Regions from separate parts of the Methylovirgula sp. genome, predicted to be linked through region 1. Evidence: predicted binding sites of a transcription regulator. Region 1 holds the regulator's gene; the other holds the start of a gene.
What was found. The regulator HrcA, encoded in region 1, represses chaperone genes, less so after heat shock. The targets are predictions, from matches to a motif close to GTTAGCACTCNCNNNNNGNGAGTGCTAAC.

Region 1 (17,414 bases):
CGCGAGCGATGTGCCGAAGGCGAGCGGCAGGCTCATCAGGGCGCTTTGGTAATCAAAGCCATCTTGCACCGGCGCATTATCGACGAAGCGCGGCGGCGTCGGCATGGTCGAAAGCAGCCGGAACATGGACTTGCGGCCGAAAAGCGTGACCTCCGCACCTTGCGCCGTTAACAGCGGCAGGTAGCGGCAAAATTGAATGAGATCACCAAATCCTTGTTCGTCCCAAACGAGAATACGCCGCCCTTGGAGCGGCTCACCGCGCCAGTGTGGCAATGGCGAGATGAGTGTTTTTGGCGGGGCGTTGCTGCGCTCCCAGCGACTTTCGAAAGCCGCAAAACCTTGCACAAGATCGCCTGCGCTGAGCAGCGCCCCGGCGCGATTGTTGCGCGCGTCGGGATAATTGGGTTTCAGCCGCAATGCTGCATCGAAGGCCTGCATCGCTTCGTTGAGGCGGCCAAGTTCTTTCAGCGCGACACCACGACTCGACAAGACCTCCGGATAGGCCGGACGCAATGCCAACGCCTTGTCATAGCTTGCGAGCGCATCATCGAGGCGGTCCTGCTCCTGCAGGACGTTGCCGCGATTGAGCCAGGCCTCGGCATAATCCGGGCGAGCCGCGACGGCGCGATCAAGAAAGACGAGCGCGGTCTCAAGGTCGCCGAGACGCTGGTGTGCAGCGCCGGAAATACACAACGCTTGTGGATGGGCCGGATCCTGCGTCAAAATCTCGGCTGCGGCGCTGCGCGCCATCTCCGTGCGGCCAAGGGCGAACAGGACATTGGCGCGGTTGACCTGCGCCTGGCGAAAGTCTGGCCGTAACGCGAGCGCGCGCTCGTAAGACGTAACGGCTTCGTTCAATCGCCCCATGTCGCTGAGTGCATTGCCACGATTGCAAAATGCTTCGGGATAGTTCGGCTTTTGCGCAAGAGCCGCATCGAAATCGCTGATCGCTTCGGCCAGGCGGCCGATCTTTTGCCGCGCGATGCCGCGATTGTAATAAGCCTGCGGATAATGCGGCCGCAAATGGATTGCGCTGTCGTAGCAGCTCGCGGCTTCCACGTGCCGCCCGAGTTTTTGCAGCACATTGCCGCGATTGACTTCGTTTTCCGGCAGATTGGCGTCGCATCGCGCGGCAGCCTCGTGATCGACCAATGCCGCCTCGTAACGCTGCATCTTCTGCAGGACACAGCCACGATTGAAATAGTTGACGGCCTCGCCGGGCCGCAGCGCAATCAAGGCGTCAAAGTCTTCAAGCGCCTCATCCAGACGTCCTGCCTGTTCAAGCAAGGCGCCGCGATTGCGCAGCGTCTCGCAATAATCTGGCTTTATTCGCAGCGCGCGATCATAGGCGTCGAGTGCCGCATCTATCTTGCCGAGGTTTTGCAGCAGGACGCCGCACATATGCGCGGCTTCGGCATCGGCGGGATTGTCGCGAACGATGGCCTGGAAGCAGGCAATCGCCTCGGGCGCGCGGCCAAGTCTTTGCAGGGCCACCCCGCGGCCCTTGCGGGCTTCCAGATGAGCGGGGTTAAGGCGCAGTGCTTGCTCGAACCAGCCGAGGGCCGAGGCGGCATCGCCAATGTTGAAATAGAACAGACCGAACACATGGCTTGCGGCGTCGCTGGTCAGGGCAAGATGCTGCACCTCATCGAGGTGTGCGCAGGCTTTGGCGGTTTCGCCGGCACCGAGACATGTCAGCGCCTCATTTACAGCGCTCTGAAGCTGCGCCGGGGCGTGATCAGCGACCGCATGCAGGTCCGTCTTGGCTTCGGCCAGTGCGCCACCCATAGAAATGCCTTTGCTCTTGAAGCAGTGGCAGTGAATCTGAACAATCTTTCCCGGGGCTGACGCCGCCTGCACGGCTTGCGTCCGGGCCTTCGGCCGGCCATCTTCAGGGTTGAGGAAGATGCGGGGGCGGGCCATAAAGGCAGATGACGGAACGGTTTGACCCTTCGCGCAACGCGCTTGCCTCCGATAACAGCGCTTTTGGGCTGCTGAACGAGCGCTCGCGCGAGATTTTCCGCCATATCGTCGATTCCTACCTGACCTACGGCGGCCCGGTCGGGTCGCGTCAGCTTTCGCGCCTTTTGCCGATGTCGCTGTCGCCGGCCTCTGTTCGCAATGTCATGCAGGACCTTGAGGAACTCGGGCTGATCTACGCGCCCCATATCAGCGCGGGCCGGTTGCCGACCGAGCGCGGTTTGCGTTTCTTCGTCGATGCGATGCTCGAAATCGGCGATCTTGGGCAGGACGAACGTGCGCAGATCGAAGCGCAGGTGCGTGCCTCATCCAAGGAACATGCGCTCGATGCCGTTCTGAGCGATGCGATGAGCATGTTATCGGGCCTGACGGGTAGCGCCGGCGTGGTCGTCACGACCAAAGAGAATGCACGGCTCAAACATATCGAATTCGTCCGCCTTGATCCCGAGCGCGCCCTGGCCGTGCTTGTCGCGGCTGACGGCTCGATTGAGAACCGCGTCGTCCAGACGCCGCGTGATCTGCCAGCGTCGGCGCTGATCGAGGCCGGCAATTATCTGAACATGCGCATCGCCGGGCGCACCATCATTGAAACCAAGGCCGAGATCGAAGTGGGCCTCGCGGCGGCAGAGGCTGAACTCGGCGAACTGACAGCGCGGCTGGTGGCCGCCGGTTATGCAAGCTGGATCGAGACGAGCACGCAGGGGCAACAGCTCATTGTTCGCGGGCAGGCCAATCTGCTCGACAATCTGACCGCGCTTGAAGATCTGGAACGCATCCGGCTGCTTTTTGCCGATCTCGAAACTCAGAAAGACGTCATCGATCTCTTGAGCCGCGCCGAGGGCGGCGAGGGTGTGCGGATTTTCATCGGCTCGGAGAACAAGTTGTTCTCGCTCTCCGGCTCATCGATGATCGCGGCGCCCTTCCGCGACGATCAGCAGCGCGTCGTTGGCGTGCTCGGTGTCATCGGCCCCACACGGCTCAACTATGCGCGCATCGTGCCGATGGTCGATTATACATCGAAGATCATCGGCCGTCTGGTGCATGGATCTTAGGCGCGACTTTCATTCCGCCTTCTTCAGCAATGCTTTCAATTTGTAGAGTGCTGCCTGGGCGTCGCGCGGCGAAAGCTCATCGGGTTCGATTGCATCGAGCGCCTCTTCGACTTCGCTCGGCACGGGCACCGGAGGTGGGGGCGGCGCCGCGGCGAAGAGCGGCAGGTCGGCAATCGGCTTGACTGTCTTGCGGCGGTCGCCGGCCTCGAATTCAGCGAGAAGCGTTTGCGCACGCTTCACGACGGCGGATGGCAGACCCGCGAGCTTCGCCACTTGAATGCCATAGGAACGATCCGCCGCGCCCGCGATGATCTCATGCAGGAAGACGACATCGCCCTTCCAATCGGCAACGCGCATGGTCAGATTGACGACACGCGAAAGCTGTTTGGCAAGATGCGTCAATTCGTGAAAATGCGTCGCGAACAGCGCGCGTGATTTGTTCTTGCCGTGCAATTGCTCCATCACCGCCCAGGCAATCGCAAGGCCGTCGAAAGTTGCTGTGCCGCGCCCGATCTCATCGAGAATGACGAGCGAGCGTTCCGTCGCTTGATTGAGGATCGCCGCTGTTTCGACCATTTCGACCATGAAGGTCGAGCGGCCGCGGGCAAGATCGTCGGCCGCGCCGACGCGTGAAAAGAGGCGGTCGACAATGCCGATCTTGCAATGCTTTGCCGGAACGAACGAGCCCATCTGCGCCAGCGCGGCGATTAGTGCGTTCTGCCGCAGATAGGTCGATTTGCCGGCCATGTTCGGGCCGGTGATCACGGCAATGACGCCCGGCGCGCTTCCGGAACCGGAAAGATTGCAATCATTGGCGACGAAAGGCTTGCCCTCGCGTGCAAGCGCGGCTTCGACAACGGGGTGGCGTCCGGCTTCGATGACGAAATTGAGTGAAGTATCGATCTCCGGCCGGGTCCAGCCGCGCAATTCGGCGAGATCGGCCAGCGCCGCCGCGACGTCCAGCGTTGCGAGCGCCTCGGCCACGGCTTTGAGCACGGGTTCGGCGTCCAGAATTTGCGCACTGAGCTTGTCGAAAATTCCCAATTCGCGTGCCAGAGCCCGATCGGCCGCGGATGACATTTTGGCTTCGAGTTCGGCAAGCTCCGTTGTCGAAAAGCGCATTGCGTCGGTCATCGTCTGCCGATGCACGAAGGTCGTGTTGAACGGTGGCTTGAGAAGCTTCTCGCCCTGTGCTTGCGGGACTTCGATAAAGAAGCCGAGAAAATTATTGTGCTTGAGTTTCAGTTGTTTGGTTTCCGCCAGCGCCGCATAGCGCGCCTGCAATTCGGCGATGATCCGCCGGCTCTCGTCACGCAACCCGCGCAATTCGTCGAGCTCGGCATCGTAGCCGCGCTGGATGAAATTGCCGTCACGCGCCTTCAGCGGCAATTCGTCGGCAAGTGTCTCAGCAAGATGCGCCGCGATCGCTGGATCGGCGCGCGACGCATTTTCAGCAATCTCGCGCAGATCATCCGGCAAGCCTTCGATCGCCTGCAGACGCGCTGAAATAGTTTGGGCAGCTTGCAGGGCATCGCGGATGGCTGCAAGGTCTCGCGGCCCGCTGCGTTGCAGGGCGAGCCGCGACAGCGGCCGCGGCAGATCGGGCGCAGATTTCAGGCAGACGCGCAGATCGTCACGCAGGCCGCGATCATCGCGGAGGAACGCAACGGCATCGAGCCTGCGCTGGATCGCATCGACATCCGTGAGCGGGCCCGCCAGCCGCTCGGCGAGAAGCCGGCCGCCGCCCGGCGTCACGGTCCGGTCGATGGCCTCAAGCAACGCGCCATCGCGGTGGCCGGAGAGCGTCCGCGTCAATTCGAGATTGGCGCGGGTGGCGGCATCGATCTCCATATGCGCATCGAAGCGCATCCGGCTCGGCAGGCTCAGAGCGGGGCGGGCGCCGCGCTGCGTGCGTTCGATGTAGAAAATCGCCAGCGCGGCCGCGAGCCGCTCTGTCGGCGAAAAATTGCCGAGACCGTCGAGCGTCGCGAGGCCGAAATAATCCTCCAGCCGCCGGGCTGCGGTGGCGGGATCGTCATGCGCGCCACCGACCGGCGAAAGTGGAATGCGCATGTCGGTGACGAGACGCGAGAAATCGGCATCGCCACAAAGCACCTCCGGCGCGACGATCTCCGAAGCATCGAGGCGTGCGATCTCGGCGCTGAGGGCTGGGGCGGCAACTTCCGTCACCGCGAACGCGCCCGTCGAAATATCGACGCTGGCGATGCCGAACGTTGCGTTGGCGTCGCGCAATCCGACGATGGCGAGCAGGCAATTGGCCCGCGCCGGATCGAGCAGGCTTTCCTCAGTGATCGTGCCGGGCGTGACAAGACGGGTGACAGCACGGCGAACGACGGCCTGGTTGCCGCGCTTTCTGGCTTCGGCGGGATCTTCCGTCTGCTCGCAGACTGCCACCCGATGGCCCAGCGCGATCAGGCGGGCAAGATATTCGTCGGAGCGGTGGATCGGCACGCCGCACATCGGAATATCGCGGCCGAGATGCTTGCCTCGATGCGTCAGCACGATGCCGAGCGCGCGCGAAGCGACCTCCGCATCCTCGAAGAACATCTCGTAGAAATCGCCCATCCGGTAGAACAGCAGGCAGTCCGGATTGGCGGCCTTGATCTCGATAAACTGCACCATCATCGGCGTGATCTTGCCGGCGGGTGCGGGATCGATGATGATGCGCTTCTGCATGGGCGGAGCTTAGCAAAGCCCTGGCGCCGATGCACGGGCGCGGAAGAGATATGCAGAGTTTAACGCAGCGTCAGATCGTGACTTGATCAGATCGTGACTTGCGCACCGAGTTCGACGACGCGGTCCGACGGAATCGAGAAGAATTCGGTCGCGTCGATCGCCTGCCGGGAGAGGGCGATGAAAAGATTGTCCTGCCAGCCCGGCATGCCGGAATTGGGTGAGGCCTTGATGGTGCGCCGCCCCAAGAAGAACGACGTCGTCATGATATCGAATTTGTGGCCGGACTTGCGCAGTAGCGCCAGAGCGGCCGGAATACGCGGACTTTCCATATAGCCGAAATGCACGGTGACGGTGGTGAAGTCCGGCGACAATTTATGGATTTCGTAGCGGTTGGCGGCTGGCACGCGCGGCGTGTCTTCCGTGCGTACCGACATGAGCCAGACGTGCTCGTGCAGCACCTTATTATGCTTGATGTTGTGCAGAAGCGCCGAAGGCGCGGATGTCAACTGATTGGTCAGGAAGATCGCGGTTCCGGGCACGCGCGTCGGTTTCGATTTTTCCAGCATCGGGATCAATTCCTTCAGCGGGATCGAATCGCGTTGCATCTTCTCCGCGAGCAGCGCATTGCCGCGCACGAAAGTCCACATCGCGAGCATCGAACAGCCGGCGATGCTCAACGGCACCCATCCGCCGTCGACAACCTTCACGAGATTGGCGGCGAAGAAGGTGAAATCGACCAGGAGGAAGATCGACACGAAGGCGATTGCGCCCCAGAGCGGCCACTTCCACATCCGCCAGACGACGACGAAGGCAAGCGCCGTCGTCACAACCATCGTACCCGAAACGGCAATGCCATAGGCTGAGGCTAAAGAGTCGGATTTCTTGAACAGGACGACTAGGAGAAGCACGCCAATCAGCAGGATGCGGTTGACCTTCGGGATGAAGATCTGGCCTTCCTGCGTCGCGGACTTGTGCTGGACATCCATGCGCGGCAGCAGGCCGAGCTGAATTGCCTGCCGCGTCAGCGAGAAGGCGCCGGTGATGACCGCCTGGCTGGCGATGACGGTTGCAATCGTCGCCATGATCACCAGCGGCAGAAGCGCCCAATGCGGCGCCAACAGATAAAATGGATTTTCGACTGCCGCATGATTGGCGAGCACCAGTGCGCCCTGGCCAAGGTAGTTCAAGGTGAGCGCGGGCAGAACGAAGAACAGCCACGCGAGCTGAATTGGTTTGCGGCCGAAATGGCCCATGTCGGCATAAAGCGCTTCCGCGCCAGTGACCGCAAGAAAGACTGACCCGAGAACGATAAAGCCGACGAGGCCGTGGCCGAACAAAAAGGCGATGCCGACTAGAGGATCGAAAGCGATCAGAATCCGCGGCGCGTCGGGGATGTGTATGGCGCCGAGGAATCCGATGACGATAAAAAAGATCACCATCATCGGGCCGAAGAAGGTGGCGACGCGCGCCGTACCGTGCCGCTGGACGGCAAAGATGGAAATCAGCACGACAATCGTCAGCGGTAGAACATAGTCGCTGAAAACAGGCGTCGCGACGTTCAGACCTTCAAGCGCGGACAGAACCGAAATCGCCGGCGTGATGATCGCATCACCCGAAAAGAGCGCCGCGCCCGCGACACCCAGAAAGAAAATTGGCGCGGCGCGGCGGCCGAAAGCCGTTTGCGCCAGCGCCATCAACGAGAGCGTGCCGCCTTCGCCCTTGTTGTCGGCCCGCATGAGGAACAGCACATATTTGGCCGTGACGGTGAAAAACAGCGCCCAGAGCAGCAGAGAGACGGTGCCGGTCACGCTCTGCTCAGTGATCCGATGGGCGGCATTGCCGTGTTTAACGGATTCACGCAGCGCATAGAGCGGGCTCGTGCCGATGTCGCCATAGACCACACCGATGGAACCGACGGCTAGGCCGAAGATCCCGCTCTTATGATCAGACTGTCCGCTGTTGGGAACGATTGGCCCGCAGTCGGCCGAGCTGGCGGCCTTGTCTTGCGCGGTCGCTACCATTCAAAAAAGCCCTCAATCCGGACGCTGGCATGACGTTACCCGGATAGGGGCAAGTCGGATGCCAAACGGCGGAGCGACCGGTTGGTTGAGCGCGGTCGGCGGCGGCATATAGCGTTTTCCCCCGGCCGCGAGAAGCGGAATCGTCCTCAATCGCCCAAACAAGCATCATCAACTGCTTTCGCGTTGTAAATGGTCCACGTTTGGCTTCCAGCCTTTGGAACCGTTGGAGCTTGCCCGTTGGCGCATCGCCTGCCAATTCAGGGGGATGCAAAGTTCCGAAGCCAAGCTTCCGGTTTTCGAGGTTCTGCCGCAGATTGAGGCGGCGCTTCGCAATCACGCGTCCGCCGTGCTCGTGGCGCCGCCGGGCGCCGGCAAGACGACCATCGTCCCGCTCGCCCTGCGGGAAAGCGGTTGGGCCGCCGATAAAAAGATTATCGTGCTTGAGCCGCGGCGGCTCGCCGCGCGGGCGGCCGCCGAACGTATGGCGGCCTTGCTCGGCGAAAACGTCGGCGAAACAATTGGCCTGCGCATGCGGCTGGTCTCGCGCGCTTCCGCCGCAACGCGGATTGAGGTCGTCACCGAAGGCGTGTTTGCTCGCATGATCCTCGATGATCCAGCTCTCGCCGGCGTCGGCGCGGTGATCTTCGATGAATATCACGAGCGCTCGCTCGACGCGGATTTCGGTCTAGCGCTGGCGCTCGATACGCAGACGCATCTGCGGCCGGATCTGCGGCTTCTCGTCATGTCGGCAACGCTCGACGGCGCGCGCGTCGGCCGCTTGCTCGGCGCTGACGTGCCATTGATCGAAGCGCAGGGTCGCGCCTTTCCGGTCGAGACGATTTATCTCGGTCGCGATCCGCAAGAACGGATCGAACCCGCGCTCCTGCGCGCCATCCGCAAGGCGCTCGCCGAGGAATCCGGCTCGATCCTTGTCTTTCTGCCGGGGCAGGGCGAAATCACCCGGTTGGCCAATCTGCTTGACGAGGCGATCCGCGACCCATCGATTGAGATCGCGCCGCTTTATGCTGCGCTCGACCGAGCGGGGCAGGATCGCGCCATCACGCCGACACCCCCCGGCCGCCGCAAGATCGTGCTCGCAACCTCGATTGCCGAAACTTCTCTCACGATCGAAGGCGTGCGCGTCGTAATCGACTCCGGCCTCGCCCGCGTACCGCGCTACGAGCCGGACCGCGGCCTGACGAGATTAGAGACCGTGCGCGTCTCCCGCGCCGCGGCCGATCAGCGGCGCGGTCGTGCCGGACGCACGGCGCCGGGCATCTGCTACCGGCTTTGGCAGGAGGCCGCGAACGGCGCGCTTGAGGCGTTTGCGGCGCCCGAGATTCTCAATTCCGACCTGAGCGGCTTCCTGCTCGATTGCACCGCCTGGGGCGCGCGCGACCCGGCGCGGGATCTGCGCTTTCTCGATCCGCCGCCGGAGCCCGCGATCAAAGAGGCGCGGACTTTGCTGGCGTCTCTTGATGCGATTGACGGAACTGGCGCCTTGACGGATGCGGGCCGCGCCATGCGCGCGATTGCGCTGCCGCCGCGCCTCGCTCGCATGCTGGTCGAAGCCAAGGCGAGCGGCGAGGCGGAGCTTGCAGCAGAAGTGTCGGTGCTTTTGACCGAACGCAATCTCGGTGGCGCCGCGGCCGACCTCGTGGCCCGGATCGAGCGCTTTCGCCGCGAACGTGGCGGCCGCGCGGACGATGCGCGCAAGCTCGTCAGGAGCCTAATGAAGCAAGCCAACGCGGACGGGGGCCGCACGGAGGCGACAGACGCGGGGCGCCATCTCGCCGCGGCCTTTCCGGATCGCATTGCCAAGGCGCGCGGCAAGCCGGGCGAATTTTTGATGGCGAATGGCCGTGCTGCGGCGCTCGAACCGCACGATACATTGGCCCGCGAGGCCTATCTCGCGGTTGGCGAAATCTCCGGCCGCGCGGCGGCCGCGCGCATCCTTCTCGCCGCGCCGCTCACACTCGCCGAAATCGAAACGCTCGCGGGAGCGGACATCGTGACACGCGATGACTTGCAATATGATGCTGTGCGCGAAAAGATCGTCGCGCGTCGCCAGCGTCGTCTCGGCGCTTTGATTCTCGCCGAACAGACATTGAGCGCGGCCGAGCATCCGGACGCCGCACGCAGCCTCGCCGAAGGTATCGCGCAATCGCATTTTACACGCCTGCCGTGGAGCAAAGCGCTCGGCCAATGGCGTGATCGGGTGAACTTTCTGCGCACGAATGAAAATGATGCGGCTTGGCCTGACCTGTCCGACGCGGCGTTGCAGGCAAGTGCTGCAGATTGGCTTGGGCCATATCTGGCTGGCAAGGCGGCTCTTGGCGACATCGAAACCGCCGATCTCGAAGCGGCTCTGCACGCGCTTTTGCCTTACGATATGCAAAAGCGGCTTGAGGCTGAGGCACCAACGCATTTCGAGACGCCGGCCGGTTCACGCATCGCCGTCGATTACGCTGCCGAAAATGGCCCGCTTGTTTCGGCGCGCGTGCAGGAATTCTACGGCCTCGACCAACATCCGTCGCTCGCCAAGGGCAAGGTGCCGCTGACGCTCGAATTGCTGTCGCCGGCGCATCGGCCGGTGCAGATCACCCGCGATCTGCCGGGCTTCTGGCGCGGCTCTTGGACTTCAGTGAAAACGGATATGAAAGGCCGCTACCTGCGCCATCTTTGGCCCGACGATCCGGCCAAAGCAACACCAACGACTCGCGCAAAACCGCGCGGGACATAGGAATTCGGAAACAAAATTTCTCGCGCATTAAATTGTTTGCGAAAATGCTCGTGTGTGCCGTTGCATCATACGCACTAAGCGTGGGATTCGCCGCGACAACAATGTCGCACTATCGAAAAATGAACGCGCCAAAGCTCAGCGCTTCGATGATTGCTTCGCATTTGCGCGATCGCGTTAGCGATTCGTGATACGGTTTAGACCAGCTTGATCGTGACGCTTTCGCTTGCAGCCCAAGGGCCAAGTGCATGATCGCTTCGTATCGCCATCCGAAGTACTGGCTTGATCCGCGGCAAGACACGGCGTTCCGCCGATATCTCGGGCTGTACCCGTATGTGGCTATCGTGGGATTTGTCGGTGTCGCTATATCACCTGCGGCCGCGCAGACTTGCGCAATCGCGAATAATCAGTCGAGCCAGCCAAGCACCGTTAGCCTGAACGCCGGGTCTTGCACGATCCCGAGCGGTCAGGTGCTGCAAGCGCCGGGCTTCTTTCCGCCGCCGGGGCCCCAGTCGATCGTCGCGACAGGCGGCGGTGTGATCAGCGGCAGCAATCTGACAGTCTTCACGACGCCGAGCGGCGGTACGGCCAAGCCCGTCGTCCAAGCGAGTGGCCCCGGCAGCGCGATTTATCTCGATGTCAACAGTGCGGGAACAATCACCGGATCGGGATCGACCTTCACCACATCGAGCGGCGGCGGCTCGGTTTTCCTGGAGGCCGATACTTCGGGCCTGATCGAGGCCAGCAACATCAACCTCAACTTTCCTTCCGGTGGCCAAGACACCGGAGCGTTGGCGCAAACGAACGGCAGCATCGTCCTGCTCGGCGGAAGCATGACACTCGGCAGCGGCAGTGGCCAGGTCCTCGGCTTGTCCGCGACCAGCGGTGGCTCAATCACAGCAAATGGCACGACGATCAACGTTGGCCAATCCGGCAATCCCGTCGGCGGCATCGATATCGGCGCGCAAGCAAACGGCGGCTCGATCACACTGACCAACTCAACCGTCAACATGTTCGACCAGGGCAGCCAGAATTTCGGTCTTCAGGCCATCGGTGCGAGCAGCACGATCACGACGACGAACACGAATGTTGTCGTGGAAGACCCGAACAATCCGCCGCAGGTCGATCTCGATACGGGGGTGCGAGCCGCGGGGGGCGCCCTCGTCAACATGACCGGCGGCAGTGTCTCGGTCTCCGGTCGTGGCAATGGCGAGTTGGGCTGCAGGCCACGGGGGGCGGCAGTGTTATCAACGCATCTGGAGTCGCGATCAGCGTGCCGACTGGCGCTTCCGGCGCGGGCGTCCAAGCCGATACCATTGGCACGGTCAATTTGACCAACGCCAGCACGATCAGCACTGGCGGATTGAACACACCGGGCGGGCTGCTGCGGACCGGCGGCACGATCAATATGACCGGCGGCAGCGTAACAACGACGGGTGCTAATTCCGACGGTTTTGCTTTCACCGGCGGCGGCGCGGCTGACACGCTGAACCTGACAAATGTGACGGTCGCCGCCACTCAAGGCAATTCTTTCGACGTCAATGGCTCAACTGCCAATATCGCGCTCGCCGGCGTCACGGCGACGGTCAACAACGGCACCGTGCTGCTGACGCAGGGCGGTGGCACCACGGCACTGAATGCGAGCGGTTCGACGCTCGCCGGTGTGATGACGACCACCGGCGGCAGCACGGCCAATGTCACGCTTCAAAACGCGACGACTTGGACGATGACTGGCAATTCCAACGTCACCAATCTGACGAACGCGAATAGCGAGATCGACTATACTGCGCCGACCGGCGATCCGACGCTCCTATCGAGTTACAAGACGCTGACCGCGAACAATTATGTCGGCGACAACGGAACTATCGATCTCAACACCTATCTTGGCGCCGACGGCGCGCCGTCTGATCTGGTCGTCATCAATGGCGGTGCTGCGACAGGCACGACGATTCTGGGCATTACCAACACGACCGGTCCGGGCGCTGAAACGCAGGCTAACGGCATTCAAGTCGTCTCCGCCCTCAATGGCGCGACCACCGCGGCCGGGTCGTTCTCACTGGGCGGGCAGGAAGTGCGCGGTGGCGCTTTTGACTATTATCTTTTCCAGGGCGGTATCAACGGCAGCGTTCCGCAGGATTGGTTCCTGCGTTCGAGTTTCGTCGTGCCACAGGTTCCGCTAACGCCTGTTCCGCCCGGCACGCCGCCGCCCGAGCCGCCACCGCCGCCGACCTCTCCGCCGGAGACTGACCTTCCGCCGGACCCGCCGCCCGTGGGTTCCTTGCCGCCCGGCACTTATCCCATCATCGGTCCGGAGATTGCGACCTATGGCGCGGTGCAGCCCATCGCGCGGGAGTTGGGCCTGACCATTCTTGGTACGCTAGACGATCGCATCGGCGATACATTGCTGGATGAGAGCCAACCCTGTGCAGACTCAGGCGACGTGGCGGATAAGCCGATATTAGAGCGGCGCCGCCCGATCGATTGCGCCGCTGGCGACCGGCATCCCTCCACATGGGTGCGGGTGTTTGGCCAGAGCATCGACAACAGCTACCGGGCTTTTGCCGCGCCGAGTACCACTGGCCAATTTCTCGGCTTTCAGGCCGGCCTCGATCTCTGGCGCGGTTCCTTCGCACCTGGGCATCGCGACGCCGCTGGCCTTTATTTCAGTTATGCGAATGCTTACGCGGATGTCTCCGGTATCGTCACTAATGCCGCGGCGACGGGTTATATTTTTGAACATACCGGCACGCTCAATCTCAATGCCTGGTCGGCCGGCGGCTACTGGACGCATTACGGTCCAACAGGCTGGTATCTCGATGCCATCGTGCAGGGAACCCGCTACGATGGTTCTGCCGGGACGCAATTCGCTTCACTCGAGACCAGCGGCTATGGGCTGATCGGCTCTCTCGAGGGCGGCTATCCGATCGCATTGCCGGTCTTCGGGCCGGGATTTGTTATCGAGCCGCAGGGCCAGATCATCGGCCAACGTGTCGCTTTCGATTCGGCGAACGATGAATTCGGCGAAGTGGCTCTCGGCACGACAGATGGCGTCACAGGCCGCCTTGGCCTGCGTGGCCGCTGGACCTTCGAGACCTCACAAGGCGAGGAATGGCAGCCCTATCTGCGAGCGAATTTCTGGCGTGATTGGGGCGGGCAGGCGACCACTGTCTTTTCGGGCGTCGATCAAGTGCCGCTGGCTGAAGCCGCGGACCGTCTCCAATTCGGCGGGGGCTTGACGATGCGACTCAACGCGGCCGTCAGCCTCTACGCCAATGCCGATTACCAGCTGGCGGTGGGCGACACTGGGAACGGCCGCCGTGAAGGGGTCAGAGGCGCTGCCGGCGTGCGCTATAGCTGGTGATCACTTTTTGGCTTGCACGGCAGCGGGTTTAGGCGACGTCGCGTCGGGTTGCATCAGCGCGCGATAGGCATCGGCCAGACCGGCACCAAACTCGGCGCTTTGATCGGCTGTGCCGAGCGTTCGCGCCGTCGCCATCAAGATCGTGCGAACGTCGGCCGGCGTGAGCGAGGGCTTGCGCTCCAGCAGCAAGGCCGCAATGCCGCTGATATGCGCGGCAGCCACCGATGTACCTGTTGTAATCTGATAGGCATCGTCCGGTGCATCGACGAGGATTTCGACGCCGGGCGCGGCCAGTGCGATGTAAGCGCCGTGATTGGCCATGTCATAGACGTGGTCGCCGCTGTCGGTCGCTGTGACGGCGATGACGTTGGGGTCGGCAGCGGGATAGAGCGGGGCGGATTTTGCGCCCGAATTTCCGCCGGCTGCGATCAGCACCATGTTTTTCAGGTACGCTGCCGCCAGCATCCGGTGCAATGTCGGGTCTTCCGGCCCGGCGAAACTCATGTTGACGATCCGTGCGCCATTGTCCGCCGCCCATTGCAGGCTCTCGTAGATTGAGAACGAATTGCCGCGTGCGAGGCCTGGCGTATCATCGAAGGCGCGTGCCGCCAAAAGCTCCGCGTCCGGCGCGATGCCCAAAAGCTTTCCGTGCGCGGCGATTGCACCGGCCATCGCGGTGCCATGCGTATGCGGGCGTGCGCTGCCGCCGAGCGCGTCGAAATTTTTGACGACAGCGCCTTTGAGATCGGGTTGTTTCGCGTCGATGTCGGAATCGATCAATGCGAGGCGGATATGCCTGCCGGTTGCCAGGCGATGCGCGGCGGCAACTTCCAGTTTGCCGAGTACATATTGCGCCGGATCGCCCTGGATAATCGGCGTGACCGACTGCTCCTGAAGCGTGAAGATATAATTCGGCTGCACGCTGGCGACGATATTTTCGCGTTTCAGCGAGGCGACGACATTTTCGACGGGACGATCATTCTCGATACGCCAACGCGTCAATTGACTGCCGATGAGCGAGAAATTTTTCGTTTTAACGGGAGTGAGGTCGAAACGACGTGCGAGACGATCGATGGTCTGGGGCGATGCGCCGGATGAAAACTCGGTGATGACTTCGTGCGGCATGACTTGTTGTGGTCTCGTCGCCGCGACGAACTGAGGACCTGCCCCGCCGCGATGTGCGTGTCGGTGCCTCGGCGGCGGCGGCGGCACATTCTGCGCGACGCGACGATGCACCGGGCGGCTGGCCGAATGGGTGGGGCTGGGCGGTGCGGAAGAACCGGGGTAGCCGGAATAAGGGTAGCCCGGGTAGTAGCCGCCACCGCGCCAGCCGGTGCGCGGTGGAAGAGGGTGACGCCCACGCCAGCCATAAGGGCCGCTGGCATAGCGGCCTCCCATCATGGGCCGCCCTCCGCCGAAACGGCCGAAGCCCATGCCATATTGCGCCTCAGCCGGCCGAAGGTCAGCAAACAGGCCCGCCAGAAATCCAATCGAAAACACCGCCAGAGTGAAGCGCCGCAAAGTTCCAGAAATCTTCTTCATGGCAACCTCACTTGCTGGCTCATTTGCCGCCGCGCGGCGACATCACTCCGACGGCACGATAAAGCCGACGGCTTTGTCGTGTTGCAGTCTGTCCGCGAGACTTTGGAGATCGGCCGGCGATATTTTCGCCGGCGTCGCGCGGACAAGATAGAGACCGCCCCCAGACGGACCGTTGGCGATCCTCAATTTGTTGACTTGCAGGAATTTGGTGATCGCATCGGCATTGGCCTGCGGCGCGAAGCGGATCAGGACATAGGAGCCCGCGCCGAGCGCCCTGCTTGCCTCTGATGCGGTTTCATAACCGCCTGACGTTTTGTCTTTGAGTACATAATTGCCGATGACACCGGCCTGTAAGGTCAGAACGAGCGCCGCCGCAGCGGCACCGAAGGCCAATGTGCGTGGCGACAGGCTCGCAAAAAATTCGACGACACGGTCGAGAATATTGGCCGCGGCTGCCGTCGGCTTACGGCCTGGTTCGGCGTCGATTTTGGCGAACAGGGCGTTCAGCGTGCGTGACGACGGTGTGCCCAAAGCCTCGTTGAGTTGAATCGTTTGCGTGACTTCCTCGCGGACGAGCGCATAGCGGCGTGCGAGTTCAGGGTCGACGGCGAGCGCCGCATCGACGCGCTGCGTTTCGCTGCGACTCAGCGTGCCCGCGGCCCGCCAGGGCAGGAGATCCTCGATCGCCTTGCGCTCGTCGTCTGCAATATTCATGGCCAACCTCGATCGATCCCACGTTCGTTGAGGAGTTCCGACAATTTCTTACGCGCGTAGAACATCCGTGTTTTCACAGTTGCCGCAGGAATGCCGACAATTTCGGCGACCTCCTCCACCGACTTCTCGTGGTAGTAGACGAGGTCGATGATCTCGCGATGCTCCGCCGAAAGTTTGCTGAGACATGCACGCATGGCAGCACCCTTGTCCTTCTTTGCCAGTGTGATCTCTGGATCGTCGCTTCCATCCTCGATCGCACTCGCGGTTTCCTCGTCGAGCGCGCTGTCCGGCTTGCGGCGCAAGGCCGACAGCGCCTTGAAACGCGCGATGCTCAAGAGCCAGGTCGAGACGCTTGAGCGGCCCTCGAATTTTCCTGCCTGCCGCCAGACATCGAGAAATACGTCGCTGATCAAATCCTCTGCATTGGCTTCGTTGCGTACGATGCGCAGGACGAAGCGATAGACCTGCGTCTGATAACGCGCGAACAGCAATTGCATCGCGAGACGGTCGCCTTTGGCGATTCGCCCGACGAGCTCTTCGTCCGTCGTCGTTTGCATCGGCATGGCCATCGACTCGCAATGTTAGTCGCCGCCGGGCGTGTGCAGGTTCAATCGCAATCGAATAAAAATTCACCGCCGCGTGCGCGTCGTGCGCCGCCTGCGGCCAGATCAACTCCGAACCGCCTTTAAGTAGCATGGTTTGCTGAGGTTTAGCGCTGGCCGCCGGTGTGCCAGCGCAGGTTGGCGTTCTTAATCCAATCTGATTCCGCCTGACGTTTGAACCTTTCTCCGCGGCGCTTCGACCAACGGGCATTGCAACTCGCAAACGCGGAGAAAACCAATGTCACGCAAAATCATCATCACTCTCGCAGCCACCATCGTTGTCGCGGCGAGCAGCCTGGTTTCAGAATCTGCCGACGCCCGCGGCTTCGGCGGCGGTCATTTCGGTGGCGGCTTCGGCCGCGGCGGTTTCACCCGCATCAGCGCCGGCGGATTTGGCGGAGGCCATTTCGGCGGCGGTCACTTCGGTCACGGTGGCGGCCGGATCGTCCCGATCCTCAACAACCCCGGCCGTGGCGGCCATGGCGGCGGGCAGGGTGGTCGCGGTCCGGGCTATCCTTTCCCGCCGCGCCATCCTTATCCGCCGATCGTTTGGCACGGCCACCACCACCCGCATGGGCATTGGGTGTTTCGTGGCGGGCAATGGGTGATCGAAGATGTGGCCGTCGCAAGCGTCGGTGTTGCCTCGGTCGGCGCAGTCGCCGCTGATCCGGCGCCCGGTCCCTGCACCTGCCTGTTCAAGACCTA
Region 2 (13,513 bases), 1.4 Mb from region 1:
CAAAATCCGCTGCCTTACCACTTGGCGACGCCCCAAAACGTGGAGATCGGCCCCTCGAAGTGCCGCGGGGCCAAAGATCGAATAAATGGAGCGAGATTTATGCGAAAAACCGGTACCGGCTTTTTCACATCCCGCTCCGCGGCGGCGCGACCATAGAGGCAGCCAAGCCCCCTCGCAACCTCTTCCTCCAGCCCCGCGAACTGCTAAATAGCGCAGATGTCCCACCCCGCTCTTGCCAAATCACCGACCGACGCTTTCCGCCCTGTCGATCTCGGTCCGCTCGACGTCGCAATCGAGCCCGGACGCAACGGCATTTTTTACGCACGTTCGCCGTTCGGTCTCGAAAATTATGAGGCGAAGGCGACCCTCTGGCTCGATCGCTGGGCAGCGCTGCGGCCGGATCATATTTTCCTCGCCGAACGGCGGCACGGCGCCTGGGAAACGATCACCTATTCCGAAGCGCGCCACAAAGCCCGAGTACTTGCGCAGGCATTGCTGGGACGCGACCTGAGCGCCGAGCGGCCGCTCGTGATCCTCTCCGGCAATAGCATCGCGCATGCACTTCTCGGCCTCGCGGCGCTTTATGCGGGCATTCCCTATGCGCCGCTCTCGCCAGCCTATTCTCTCGCCTCGCGGGATTTTGCGCGGCTGCGCGGCATTATCGATCTGCTCACACCCGGCCTTGTCTTCGTGGACGATGGTGCGCTTTATGCCCGGGCGCTCGCATCGCTGGCGGCGGAGATGCCACGCCTCGTTTGCACATCGCCCGCGCCCGGCGCGAACACTTTCGACGCTCTCCTGACGACTAAAGAAACCTCAGCGCTGGATCGCGCCCATGCGGATATCAGTCCTGAGACGATCGCGAAATTCATGTTCACGTCGGGGTCGACCGCCGCGCCAAAGGCCGTCGTCACGACGCATAAAATGCTTTGCGCCAATCAGGCGATGATCGCGCACGTGCTGCGCTTTCTCGCGAGCGAGCCGCCCGTGCTCGTCGATTGGCTGCCCTGGAGCCATAGTTTCGGCGGCAACCAGAATTTCAATCTCGTGCTCGCGCACGGCGGCACGCTTTATATCGACGGCGGGCGGCCGACGGCGGAAGGCATCGCAACGACGCTCGCCAATCTGCGCGATGTCTCGCCGACATTGCATTTCAACGTTCCCGCCGGTCTTGAAGCGCTTCTGCCGCATCTCGCCCACGACCGAACGCTTGCAGCAAATTTCTTTCGCAATTTGCGGCTGACGTTTTTCGCGGGCGCGCCGCTTGCGCGTGCGACCTATGACGCTTGGAACGACATAGCGCTGGCCGCCTGCGGCGAAAAGATCGTGACGATGAGCGGCTATGGCGCAACCGAGTCGGGCCCAGCGACAACATTCTGGACGCCATTCATTCGTGGGGACGGGGGTGTCGGCCTGCCGCTGCCGGATTGCGACCTAAAGCTGGTACCGCATGGCGAAAAACTGGAAGTCCGGGTCAAGGGCCCGAATGTAACACCCGGATATTGGCGCGACGCGCAAGCCACATCGCAGGCTTTCGACGACCAAGGGTTCTTTCGCCTTGGCGATGCCCTGCGCCTCGCCGAACCACAGAGACCCAAATTGGGCTTTGCTTTCGACGGACGGATCAATGAGGACTTCAAGCTCGCGACAGGCACCTGGGTCAGCGCCGGACCTCTGCGCGAGGCCTTTCTCGCCGCTTTCGCGCCCTATGCCAAAGATGTGGTGATCGCCGGCGAGGGTGCTGCCTTCGCCGGGGCGCTGGTGTTCCCGGATTTCGAAGCATGTAGGCGTCTCAGCCCTGACGCAGGGGCGACACCGGCTGAGATCATCACGCATCCCGCCATTCGGGCCAGATTTCAAGCGCTGCTGGACGATTTCGCTGAGGCCGCTGGCGGCTCGTCTCGACGGGTCGCGCGGCTTCTGCTCCTCGCGACGCCGCCCCTGGCGGAAACCGGAGAATTGACCGAGAAGGGCGGGATCAACCAAAAAGCCGTGCTCGCCAACCGGGCAGCGGCCACGGCCCTCCTCGTCTCCACCGGGTCGCCGGCAGAGGTCATTGCGGCGGCAGGCTCCGGCGTTTTCACAGCAAAGACATGAAATTGCTGAATAAACCGCTGTTTTCTAGCCATTCACCTTGCAGATCGAAAGGCATCGCGCCCGCGGCGCGCACTTGCTAAAGAGAAGCACAAATTCGAGACATGTCCGTGAGCGCCGAACCCACATCAGCCGCCGCCAGCCGTGCCGCTTCCGCGGCGCTTGTCGCGCACCTCGAAGCCTCCGGCTATCCGCCCTACGAGCCGCCCGTGTTGCAGCGAGCGGAACTCTTCTTCAATTCGGGCGAAGAGATCCGCAGCCGGCTCTACCTGACGAATGATCTTTCGGGCGCCGAATATTGCCTGCGGCCCGAATATACGATCCCCGTCTGCGCGCATTATCTCGCCTCCGATGCCGTGGGGCACGCGACAACCTACAGCTATTGTGGCCCCGTATTCCGCTATCGGCCGGATGGCCCGAACGAGTTTTTGCAGGCGGGGCTTGAGAATTTCGGCCACCCCGACCGCGAGGCCGCCGACGCCGAGATTCTGGGCGTGACGCTCGATGCCGTCGCCGCGCTCGGCCAAGGCGATCTCAATGTACGTTTCGGTGACAACGGGCTTGTCCGCGATCTCGTCGCCGCGCTCGACCTCTCGCCGCAATGGCAGCGCCGCATTCTGCGCGGGCACGCGCAGGACAAATCGCTCGAAACGATTCTCGCCCGGCCTGCCAGCGGGAACGGTGCCGACCACACTGGCGTGCTCGCGGCGCTCGAAGGCGTCGACCGGCATGGTGCGCGTGCGCTGGTCGAAGATCTGCTCTCGATCGCCGGCATTTCGAGCGTCGGCGGCCGCAGCGTGACGGAGATCGCCGACCGCTTCCTCGAACAGGCTGCGCTCAAAACCGGCGACGAGTTTCCCGTCGAACGTCGCGCGATCCTGAAAGAATTTCTCGCCATCGAAACCGATCCCGACCAGGCGGCCGCCAGGCTGCGCCAGTTGGCTTCGACGACCGGCCTCAATCTCAACGCGGCGTTGGACCGTTTCGACGCGCGCCTCGGCTTCATGGCCGCGCGTGGGCTCGATGTCGCCGACTTCACCTTCGCGACGCGTTTCGCCCGCGACCTCGAATATTACACCGGCTTCGTCTTCGAGGCCTTCGACCGCAGCCGCCCGCATGAAAAGCCGATCGTCGGCGGCGGGCGCTATGACGGCCTTTTGAAATCGCTTGGCTGTCAGGGTGATGTCGGCGCTGTCGGCGCGGCGATCTGGATCGAACGTTTGCAATTGCCGCAGCGCGGCCAGACGGATTGGTGGCGATGAGCGACGTGACGAAACCTCAGCTCGTTCTCGCCGTCCCCTCCAAGGGCCGCTTGCAGGAGAATGCCGCCGCCTTCTTTGCGCGCGCCGGATTGCAATTCGTGCAAAGCCGCGGCGCCCGCGACTACCGGGCCAAGATCGCCGGTCTCGACAATGTCGAGGTTGCCTTTGTCTCGACGTCCGAAATCGTCACGCATCTTGCTGCTGGCACCGCGCATTTGGGTGTCACGGGCGAAGATCTGGTGCGTGAAAGCATTCCCGACGCCGATTCGAAATGCGAACTTCTCGCGCCGCTCGGCTTCGGCCACGCCAATGTCATCGTCGCCGTGCCGCAAGCGTGGATCGACGTGCGCACGATGGCCGATCTCGAGGACGTTGCGGTGGCCTTTCGCGCCCGGCGCGGCGAGCGGATGCGGGTCGCGACGAAATACGTCAATCTCACCCGGCATTTCTTCGCCGAGCGCCATGTCACGGATTATCGCATCGTCGAAAGCCTTGGCGCGACCGAAGGCGCGCCCGCAGCCGGCACGGCGGAGCTCATCGTCGACATCACCACGACCGGCGGCACGCTTGCGGCGAATGCGCTCAAGATTCTCGACGATGGCGTGATCTTGCGGTCCGAGGCGAATTTCGTCGCGTCGCTGACAGCGCCGTGGACGGACGAGACACGCGAAGCCGCGCGGATCATTCTCTCGCGCATCGCGGCGGAAGAAGTCGCGCGCACGACACGCGAGGTCTCGGCACGGGTCGCGCAGGCCGATGTCGAACTCTTCGCCCACGCCGAGGTGATGTTCGCGGCGCGGCCGCGGCGACACCTTTCCGACGGTTGGCTGACGCTCACCTGCCCGAAAGACAAAGTGGCCGCGCTCGCCGATTGGCTGCTGATGCAAGGCGCGGCCGAAGTCACGGTCGCGCAGCTCGATTACGTCTTCGCCGAAAAGAACAAACTCTACGAGAAGCTCGCGGCGCGGCTGCCTTAAAACCGAAAACCTTTTATTCCGCTGCGGTCTTCACGCCTTCTTTAGGCGTGAACATACCTGCGCCGGCCGGCTGCATTTCGAGCCGGCGCGTATGGTATTTCTCCATCGTAGCGCGATGGCCAATGGAGACGATCGTCGTCTTTGGCAATTTTTCGCGCAGCGTCTGATAGATCGCCGCTTCCATCGGCTCGTCCATCGCCGTCGTCGCCTCGTCCAGGAAGAGCCAATCCGGCTTCTCAAGCAGAGCGCGCGCGATCGACAATCTCTGCTGTTCGCCGCCCGAAAGCTGCTGCTGCCACATGCCCTCGACATCGAGCTTGTTCAACAAATGGCTGAGTTGCGCCGCCTCGACAGCCGCACGCAGCGTGGCGTCGTCATATCGCTCGGGCGCTGCGGGATAGACGAGCGCCTCACGCAATGTGCCGAGCGGCAGATATGGCCGCTGGGGTAAGAGCATCACCTTCGCCGATGGCGGCAGGTCGATCTTGCCCTCACCGTAAGGCCAGATGCCGGCGATGGCGCGGAACAAAGTCGACTTGCCGGAGCCGGACGGCCCCATGAACAGGGCGGGAATTTCCGATACGAGATCGAGATTGGCGGATTCGACGATTGTGCGGCCATCGGGCAAGCGCAACGTCACTTCGGCAAGACTGACATTGCCGGGAGTAGCTGCGCCAACGGTCGGTTGCGCGCGAAACTGATAGTCCGCGGCTTTTTCAATTGAAGCATCGAACGACGTCAGACGATCGAGAACGGATTTGTAATCCGCGAGGTTCACATAATAGCTGACGACGAAGGTCAGCGCACTATTGACGTTGCTGAAGGCATTCGCGGTCTGGGTCATGATACCCAGGGTAATTTTCCCGGCGAAATAGAACGGCGCCGAGACGATGTAAGGAATGAATGGACTGATCTGCGAATAAGACGCCGTGAACGCAGTAAGCCGCTTACGGCAGGCGATGATCTCGAAATAGTTCGACATGATTGACGCAAAACGCGTCTTGAGAGAGCGCTTCTCCGCATCTTCGCCTGAGAGCAAGGCGATCTGCTCCGTATATTCGCGCAGGCGCGCAAGCGAAAAACGGAAATCGGCTTCGTAACGCTGACGCCGGAATGACAAAGGTACGAGCGGATGGCCGATCAAATGCGTCAGCCAGGTGCCAATCGCTGCGTAGATGAGCGCAACCCAGAAGAGGAAGCCCGGCACGGCGATATGCGTTCCCGGCAAGGTGAAATTGGCCGAAAGCACCCAGAGCAGAATGGCGAAAGAAACGAGCGAACTGAGGTTCGAGATCAGCAGGATAGAAAAGGAATAAATCCCATAGCCGACATCGCCGCCGTCGATGAAACGGCTGATGTCTTCCGAAATTCGCTGATCCGGGTTGTCTGCCCCAGACCCCGCGAGCGACATGCGGTAATGGCGATGATTGTCGAGCCAATGGTCGAGATAGAAGCTGGTGAGCCAGCGCCGCCAGCGGATGACCAATGTCGAGGTGACGACATATTCGACAACAGCCGCAAAGATGTAGAGGAAGGCCCAGACCAGAAAGACGGTGAAGAGCTGATACCAGAACGCCTTCGCGTCGCGCGTCTGGATCGCGTTGAACCAATCGCGCGAGAAGAACGAGAGGCGGATGTTGATGCCGACCTCCGCCTGATTGATCAGGACGAGAAAAACCACCATCGCCGCTGCGACCTTGCGCTCCAGACCATGGAAAGCCGGAAACGGCCAGATCCGCGCTGTGGTTGTATCGCGCGAATCAAAATATCGGTCAGCGATCCGCATCATTGCGCGGACAAGCGGGATGAAAGAAATCAGGTAAACCGCGATCGCGAAAAGCGCGACCGTCAGCGGCAGGCTTTCCGGAATTTCGTAATCTGCCCAACTCGCTGGCCAAAGATGCAGGGCTTCGATGAGGCAGAACACGCCGAAGGCAATGACTTCAACCGCGAAAATCGCGACGAAAATTTTCAGATAACTCGAAATATGTTGCGACTTGTACGTCGTATACGCGCAGATCAGTGTCGTGGCGGCGAGGAGAGCCGTCGTCATATCGCCAGTCTTGGCCGCGACCAGAGCAGCGGCCGCACCGAAAATCGCGACAGAAATTGCGAGAATTTTCATATCAGCGTCGATATCCAGGGAATTTAGCGGGATCAAACCACGCTTTTGCGCACAGGCGCAAATCGCTGCCTAGTTACAGGTTTGTAACATTTAAGGCATCTCGCGCCCGCATCTCGGCGGCGAGCCGCTAATCCTGCAATTCTTCGGCAGAATCCGCGCTTTCGCCGTTGATGAGCGCGACCAAAACCGGTGACGGACGAAACGTCAGCACACGTCGCGGCTTAATCGGCACCTCGATCCCGGTGCGGGGATTGCGGCCGATGCGCTCACGCTTGGCACGGACGGAAAAAAGTCCAAACGAACGAAGCTTGACCGTCTCACCACGTACCAGCGCAGTGGAAATTTCCTCAAGCGTCATTTCAAAAATGTCGCGCGCCTGGGCACGAGAGAGGCCTTTGCAGGATTCATACACAGCATTCAAAAGATCAGCCCGCGTGGCTGTTTTTTTTTCGGACTCATTCAGCGGCAACTGACCCACTTTACCCCCTCCTACTCAGGCTAACCGAGCGCAACTCGCGTGTAATGCATACGCTTTGCGAGGCGGTTTTAGCCAGTGATTGCAACGCGAAAAAATATAATTTCTCTCGCCGCGACCCAAAGTGCGTAGGCGCAGTAAACAAAAAGCCCCGGATTACCGGGGCTTTTAAGTGTCGTTTCGCACAAATGCGCGATTTTAGAAGTCCATACCGCCCATGCCACCCATGCCGCCGCCGCCGACAGGAGCCGATTCTTTCTTCGGCTGTTCGGTGATGATCGCTTCGGTGGTAATCAGGAGGCCGGCAACGGACGCCGCATCCTGCAACGCAGTGCGCACGACCTTGGTCGGATCGATGATGCCGAGCTTGACGAGATCGCCATATTCGCCCGTCTGCGCATTATAGCCGTGGCCATAATCGGTGGCTTCGAGCAGCTTGCCGACGATCACGGCGCCGTCAGCGCCGGAATTGTCGACGATCTGGCGAGCCGGAGTCTGGATCGCCTTGCGGACGATATCGACACCGGCCTTCTGATCGGCGTTGACCGTCTTGATGCCGTCGAGCACCTTGATGGCGCGCAGCAGCGGCACGCCACCACCCGGAAGAACGCCTTCTTCGACGGCCGCGCGGGTCGCGTTGAGCGCGTCGTCGACGCGATCCTTCTTCTCCTTCACCTCGACTTCGCTCGAACCGCCAACGCGGATGACCGCGACGCCGCCCGCGAGCTTGGCAAGACGCTCCTGCAGCTTCTCACGATCGTAATCAGACGTCGTGTCGGCAATCTGCGCCTTGATCTGAGCAATGCGCGCTTCGATGTCGGCCTTGGAACCGGCGCCGTCGATGATCGTCGTCGTTTCCTTCTCGATGCGGATGCGCTTGGCACGGCCGAGCATCTGCAGCGTTACGTTTTCGAGCTTGATGCCGAGGTCTTCGGAGATGAGCTGACCGCCGGTAAGGATGGCGATGTCTTCGAGCATCGCCTTGCGGCGATCACCAAAGCCCGGCGCCTTGACGGCCGCGACCTTGAGGCCACCGCGCAGCTTGTTGACGACGAGGGTCGCGAGCGCTTCGCCTTCGACGTCTTCCGCAACGATCAGGAGCGGCTTGCCAGTCTGCACGACCGCTTCGAGAACCGGCAGCATCGCCTGGAGCGACGAAAGCTTCTTCTCGTTGATCAGGATGTAGGGATCTTCGAGTTCGGCGACCATCTTCTCGGCATTGGTGATGAAATAGGGCGAGAGATAACCGCGATCGAACTGCATGCCTTCGACGACATCGAGTTCGGTCTCGAGGCTCTTGGCCTCTTCGACGGTGATGACGCCTTCGTTGCCGACCTTCTGCATCGCCGTGGCGATGATCTGGCCGATTGACGCGTCGCCATTGGCCGAGTTGGTGCCGACCTGGGCGATCTCGTCGTTGGAGGTGACCTTCTTCGACTTCGCCTTGAGATCGGCCACGACAGCTTCGACCGCGAGGTCGATGCCGCGCTTCAAATCCATCGGGTTGAGGCCGGCGGCGACCGCCTTGGTGCCTTCGCGGACGATCGAAGCGGCGAGGAGGGTCGCTGTCGTCGTTCCGTCACCAGCAATGTCGTTCTGCTTGGAAGCGACTTCGCGGACGAGCTGGGCGCCGAGGTTCTCGAACTTGTCGGAAAGCTCGATCTCCTTGGCGACGGACACGCCGTCCTTGGTGATGCGGGGAGCGCCGAAGCTCTTTTCGATGACGACGTTGCGGCCCTTGGGACCGAGCGTCACTTTAACGGCGTTGTTGAGAATTTCGACGCCGCGCAACATCCGGTCGCGGGCATCAGAGGAAAAACGTACGTCTTTGGCTGCCATTTGGAAAAACTCCTGAATTGGGGCTCGCTAAGGGTCCTGAGATCAGCCAACGACGCCGAGGACGTCGCTCTCCTTCATGATGAGGAGATCCTGGCCGTCGATCTTGACTTCGGTGCCAGACCATTTGCCGAACAGGATGCGATCACCGGCTTTGACATCGAGGGGAACGAGCTTGCCGGTCTCGTCGCGGGCGCCGGGGCCGACGGCCACGATCTCACCCTCTTGCGGCTTCTCTTTCGCCGAATCGGGAATAATGATGCCGCCCTTCGTCTTCTCTTCGCCTTCGAGGCGCTTGACGACGACGCGGTCATGCAGAGGTCGGAAAGTCATGCGATGTTTCCTTGAACGTTCGCGAGTAGCGCCGGAATTCGGGGACGCAGACGCCGCTCGATGGGGAAATGATGGCTGTTAGCACTCAAACCGATAGAGTGCTAACGGCAGCCTCGACATAGGCGGCGGCTCTCGGACTGTCAAGGACAGCGACGGGTAACTAGACGATCCGCGTCTCGGAAACTTGATCCGGCTGGCTCTCTGGTTAACGGATCGCGCTTCTAGAGATCGAGCGCGACGAACCGCACCTCGCCTTGGGGCGTCGAGACGAGCAACAGAGCCAATTTCTTCCCGGCCGCCTTCAGGATTCGCATCTCTTTGGCGACATCCGACGGCGCCCGGACCGCCTCCTGATTGATCTCCAGAATCACTTCGCCGGGCAGAATGTTCTTACGGGCCGCCGGCGAATTTGACTCAACCTCCGTGACGACCACACCCGCTGTCAGACTGTCCTTGATCGCATATTTCAGCCGCGACGTTTCATCGAGCTTCGAAAGCGCCATGCCGAGCGCCTTTTCGACTAGCGTTGGCGGCAGCTTCTTGCCCTGATCATCCCCGAGAGTCAGCGAGGCTTTCTGCGCACCGTCTTCAAGCCTGCCGAGTTTGACGGTTTTGGTCATCTCGTGGCCGCGCCGGACAATGACGATCGCAACGTCCTTACCAACGGGCGTCAGTGCGACGAGCTTGGGCAGATCACGGGATTCGGCCACGTCGACGCCGTCGAATTTCACAATAACATCGCCAGTCGTAATCCCGGCTTCAGCTGCCGGGCCACCGGAATCTGTCCCTGCGACGAGCGCGCCGCGCACTTTGCCGAGATCCAGGCTTTCGGCGAGTGAATCATCGATCGACTGGATACGCACGCCGAGCCAGCCGCGCCGTGTTTCGCCGTATTTGCGCAATTGATCGATGACCGGCGCCACCGTGTTCGCCGGCGTGGCAAAGCCGATGCCAATCGAACCGCCGCTCGGCGAAAGGATCGCGGTGTTAATGCCGATCACCTGCCCGTCCATATTGAACAGCGGTCCGCCGGAATTGCCTTTGTTGATGGCCGCGTCGGTCTGGAGATAATTGTCGTAAGGTCCGGAATCGATGTCGCGGTGACGGGCCGAAACAATGCCGGCCGTGACGCTGCCACCCAAGCCGAACGGATTGCCGACCGCAATCACCCAATCGCCGACGCGCATCTGGTCGCTGTCGCCGAATTTCACCGCTTTCAACGGATGATCGGCTTCCACTTTGAGCACCGCCACGTCGACCTTGCTGTCCTTGCCGATGACCCGAGCCCGCAGTTTCGTGCCATCGGTGAAGATCACCGTCACTTCGTTGGAATCGGCGATGACGTGATTGTTGGTGATGATGATGCCCGACGGGTCGATCACGAAGCCCGAACCAAGCGAATTGGAACTGCGCTCATGCGGTTCAGAATCGCCGTCGCTGTCGCCGTGAGGCGTGTGATGGAGAAATTTGTCGAAGAGATCGTCAAACGGCGTGCCCGAATCGGTGTCGGGTCCGTTGCTCGCGTCTTTCTCTTCGTAGGTCTGCGTCGCCGAAATGTTGACGACCGCATTGCTGACCGCCGCAGCAAGATCGGCGAACGAATCCGGCGTATGGCCGGCATAGGCTGCCGATGAATAGCCGATTCCGACTGTTGCAACGCCCAAGGACAAAGCCATCAAAACCTTGTGCGCGCCGAATAAAGCAGACGCGAATTGCCGGCATGAAGCCATTCATCTCTCCTCAAGCGCGCAAAATTAGCGGATCAGCTAAACGAATTCACGCCGATTTTGCGCACGATCGCGTTAATGCGCGGGCGGCAACGTATTGGCTCCGGCTGGCGGCAGAAAATATTGGAAGAAGGCCGATTTCGGGCTGAGCACCAGACGGGTGTTCGACGCTTTCAAGCCCGTCGTATAGGCCTGCATCGAACGGTAGAAGGCGAAAAAGTCTGGGTCCTTGCCGAAAGCCGTTGCAAAAATGCGCGCGCGTTGGGCATCGCCGGCGCCGCGCGTCTGGTCAGCATCGCGTTGCGCGTCGGCACGCAAAACAACGGCATCGCGGTCCGCCTTGGCGCGGATCTCCTGCGATTCCTCCGCCCCTTGGGCGCGGAAGAGCGCTGCCTCGCGCGCCCATTCGCTCTGCATCCGGCTGAAGACCTTTTCCGATATCTGCTGTGGCAGATCGGTGCGCCGAATACGGACATCGACAGCGCTGACGCCGAGTTTATCTGCCTGCTGATTCACCTGTTGGCGGATGTTTGCCATCAAGGCTTCGCGATCGGCGCTGACGATCTGTCTAAGGTCGGCATCGCCAAGAACGCGGCGCACGGCGGAATTGAGAATATAGCCAAGCTGGTCGTTGGCGCGGTCGATGTCGCCCACCGTTTGATAGAATTTGAGCGGATCGACGATCCTGTATTTCAGGAAGGAATCGACCTCGACCCGCGTATTGTCGGAGGCGAGCACTTCCTGCGTCGGCGTCTCGACATCGAGGATGCGCTTGTCGAGCAGAACGACATTCTCGATGAACGGAATTTTGAAGTGCAGGCCCGGTTCGGTGACGAGGCCGCGCCCCGCGACCGGATCGCCGAAACGCAGCACAAGCGCCTGTTCGGTCTGACCGACGGTGAAGATCGACGCCACAATGACGATGATGGCGGCAATCGCCAGAAGCGTCACGAAAATACCGGTCGCGCCCTTCATTTCGGCGCTCCATCGGCGGATGCGTTCGGCGTCAAAAGTGGCAATGGCAAATAGGGCAGGACGCTCTGTCCATTCCCCGAATCAACAATGACCTTGTCGCTGCCGCCGAGAACCTGTTCCATCGTCTCGAGATAGATGCGCTCGCGCGTCAACGCCGGCGCGATTTTGTATTGTGCCTCAACTTGCGAGAAGCGCGACGCCTGGCCGGTCGCCTCGTCGATCGTCTGCAAGCGATAGCCCTCGGCCTGCTGGCGAATGGCCGCTGCCTGACCCTGTGCCGCTGGCACCACATTGTTGGCGTAGGTCTGGGCCTCGTTGCGCATCCGGTCGCGGTCCTGCTGGGCGGCAGTGACATCGCGGAAGGCTGTGATCACTTCCTGCGGCGGATCGACCGACTGCAATTGCACCTGAAGGATGAGGACGCCGGCTTTGTATTTGTCGAGAATCTTCTGCGCCAAATCCTGAACCGCCGGTTCGATCACTTTGCGATCGGCGGTCAGGATATTCTGGATCAGGCTGCGGCCGATCACCGCGCGCATCGCGCTCTCTGCCACCGCCTTCACCGTGTCGTCGGGATCGTCGATGTTGAAGGCGTAATCTTCCGGATGCGATGGATCGATCTGCCAGATCACGACAAATTTCACGTCCGCGATGTTCTGATCGTCGGTCAGCATCAGGCTCTCTTCAGGCAAATCGAAGGTCGCCTGCTCGCCGGTGCGATCGTCCATCCGCGAAATGAAGCCGATATCGGTTGTGTTGCGATCCGTCACCGCGAGCTTTTGGACGGAGCCAATCGGATACGGCAGGTTGTAATTTAGGCCCGAGGTCGTCTTGCCGGTATAGCGGCCGAAGATCATGTTGAGGCCGACCTCATTCGGGCCGATTGTATAGCACCCTGTCAGCAGCCACAGGAGAACGCCGAGAAGGCCAAGCACCGCAAGCGCGCGGCCGCCGAGGCCGCCGCCGGGCAGCCAGCCCTGCAGCCGCGCCTGTGCCAGGCGCACCCATCCCTCGAAATTGACGGGATTCGGCGCCTGCGGTTGGCCCCACGGGCCGGGATTTTCCGGCTTCCAAGAGCCGCCGTCCTTACCGTCATTACTCCAGGGCATGAAATCCTTCCTCGGTGGCGCTTGTCTTAGAGGGCTTTCGGCGCCAGCGAAAGAGAGCCGGTACGGATATAGTCGGCCCACGTATATCCTGCATCACCACCGGTTTCGGATAAGTGGTCTTCGCGAAAGACTTCACGCCAGTGTGACCACTCAATGGGCGGAAAGAAGGCGTCCCCCTCGGGCGTGCAATGAACGTAAGTCATGTGCAAAAGGTCTATCCGGTCGAGCAACGCCGCGTAAATTTCGCCGCCGCCAGCAACAATAATCTCCGACGCACCCAAAACATCGGCACGTGTCGTCGCCAGCTGCAAGGCGGCATCGATTGTGGTCGCCGTGAACACGCCGGCTGGCGGCGCAAATTTCGCGTCGCGCGTCACGACAATCGTTTCGCGGCCGGGCAGCGCACGGCCAATTGCCGCGAACGTCTTGCGGCCCATGATCAAAGGTTTGCCAAGCGTCAGCGTGCGAAAGCGCTTGAGGTCGGCAGAAATGTGCCATGGCAGCGCATTGCTTTGACCGATGACTCCATTATCGGCGACGGCGACGACGCCAACGAGAAGCAGATTCATGCGCGGCTATCTCTCATTTGAGACCTGCCGC

Region 2: a site for HrcA is predicted at 9,180-9,208, ahead of groES (co-chaperone GroES). Genes of this name have one in related genera too.

The regions. Positions count from the first base shown of each region.
Region 1 is NZ_JBBCGP010000001.1:101,091-118,504, reverse strand. Features, by position in the region: gene WDN02_RS00575 (tetratricopeptide repeat protein) at 1-1,788, opposite strand, end outside; gene hrcA (heat-inducible transcriptional repressor HrcA) at 1,932-3,032, shown strand; gene mutS (DNA mismatch repair protein MutS) at 3,042-5,729, opposite strand; gene WDN02_RS00560 (potassium transporter Kup) at 5,816-7,750, opposite strand; gene hrpB (ATP-dependent helicase HrpB) at 8,016-10,493, shown strand; gene WDN02_RS00550 (hypothetical protein) at 10,739-11,824, shown strand; gene WDN02_RS00545 (autotransporter outer membrane beta-barrel domain-containing protein) at 11,764-13,851, shown strand; gene WDN02_RS00540 (S8 family serine peptidase) at 13,852-15,393, opposite strand; gene WDN02_RS00535 (hypothetical protein) at 15,436-16,107, opposite strand; gene WDN02_RS00530 (sigma-70 family RNA polymerase sigma factor) at 16,104-16,670, opposite strand; gene WDN02_RS00525 (hypothetical protein) at 16,948-17,414, shown strand, end outside.
Region 2 is NZ_JBBCGP010000001.1:1,460,716-1,474,228, reverse strand. Features, by position in the region: tRNA gene WDN02_RS07205 (tRNA-Gln) at 1-35, opposite strand, end outside; gene WDN02_RS07200 (feruloyl-CoA synthase) at 217-2,097, shown strand; gene WDN02_RS07195 (ATP phosphoribosyltransferase regulatory subunit) at 2,199-3,356, shown strand; gene hisG (ATP phosphoribosyltransferase) at 3,353-4,333, shown strand; gene WDN02_RS07185 (ABC transporter ATP-binding protein/permease) at 4,347-6,458, opposite strand; gene WDN02_RS07180 (integration host factor subunit alpha) at 6,586-6,936, opposite strand; gene groL (chaperonin GroEL) at 7,132-8,772, opposite strand; gene groES (co-chaperone GroES) at 8,815-9,102, opposite strand; gene WDN02_RS07165 (Do family serine endopeptidase) at 9,324-10,778, opposite strand; gene WDN02_RS07160 (protease modulator HflC) at 10,905-11,804, opposite strand; gene hflK (FtsH protease activity modulator HflK) at 11,801-12,913, opposite strand; gene WDN02_RS07150 (dihydrofolate reductase) at 12,940-13,482, opposite strand; gene WDN02_RS07145 (GNAT family N-acetyltransferase) at 13,496-13,513, opposite strand, start outside.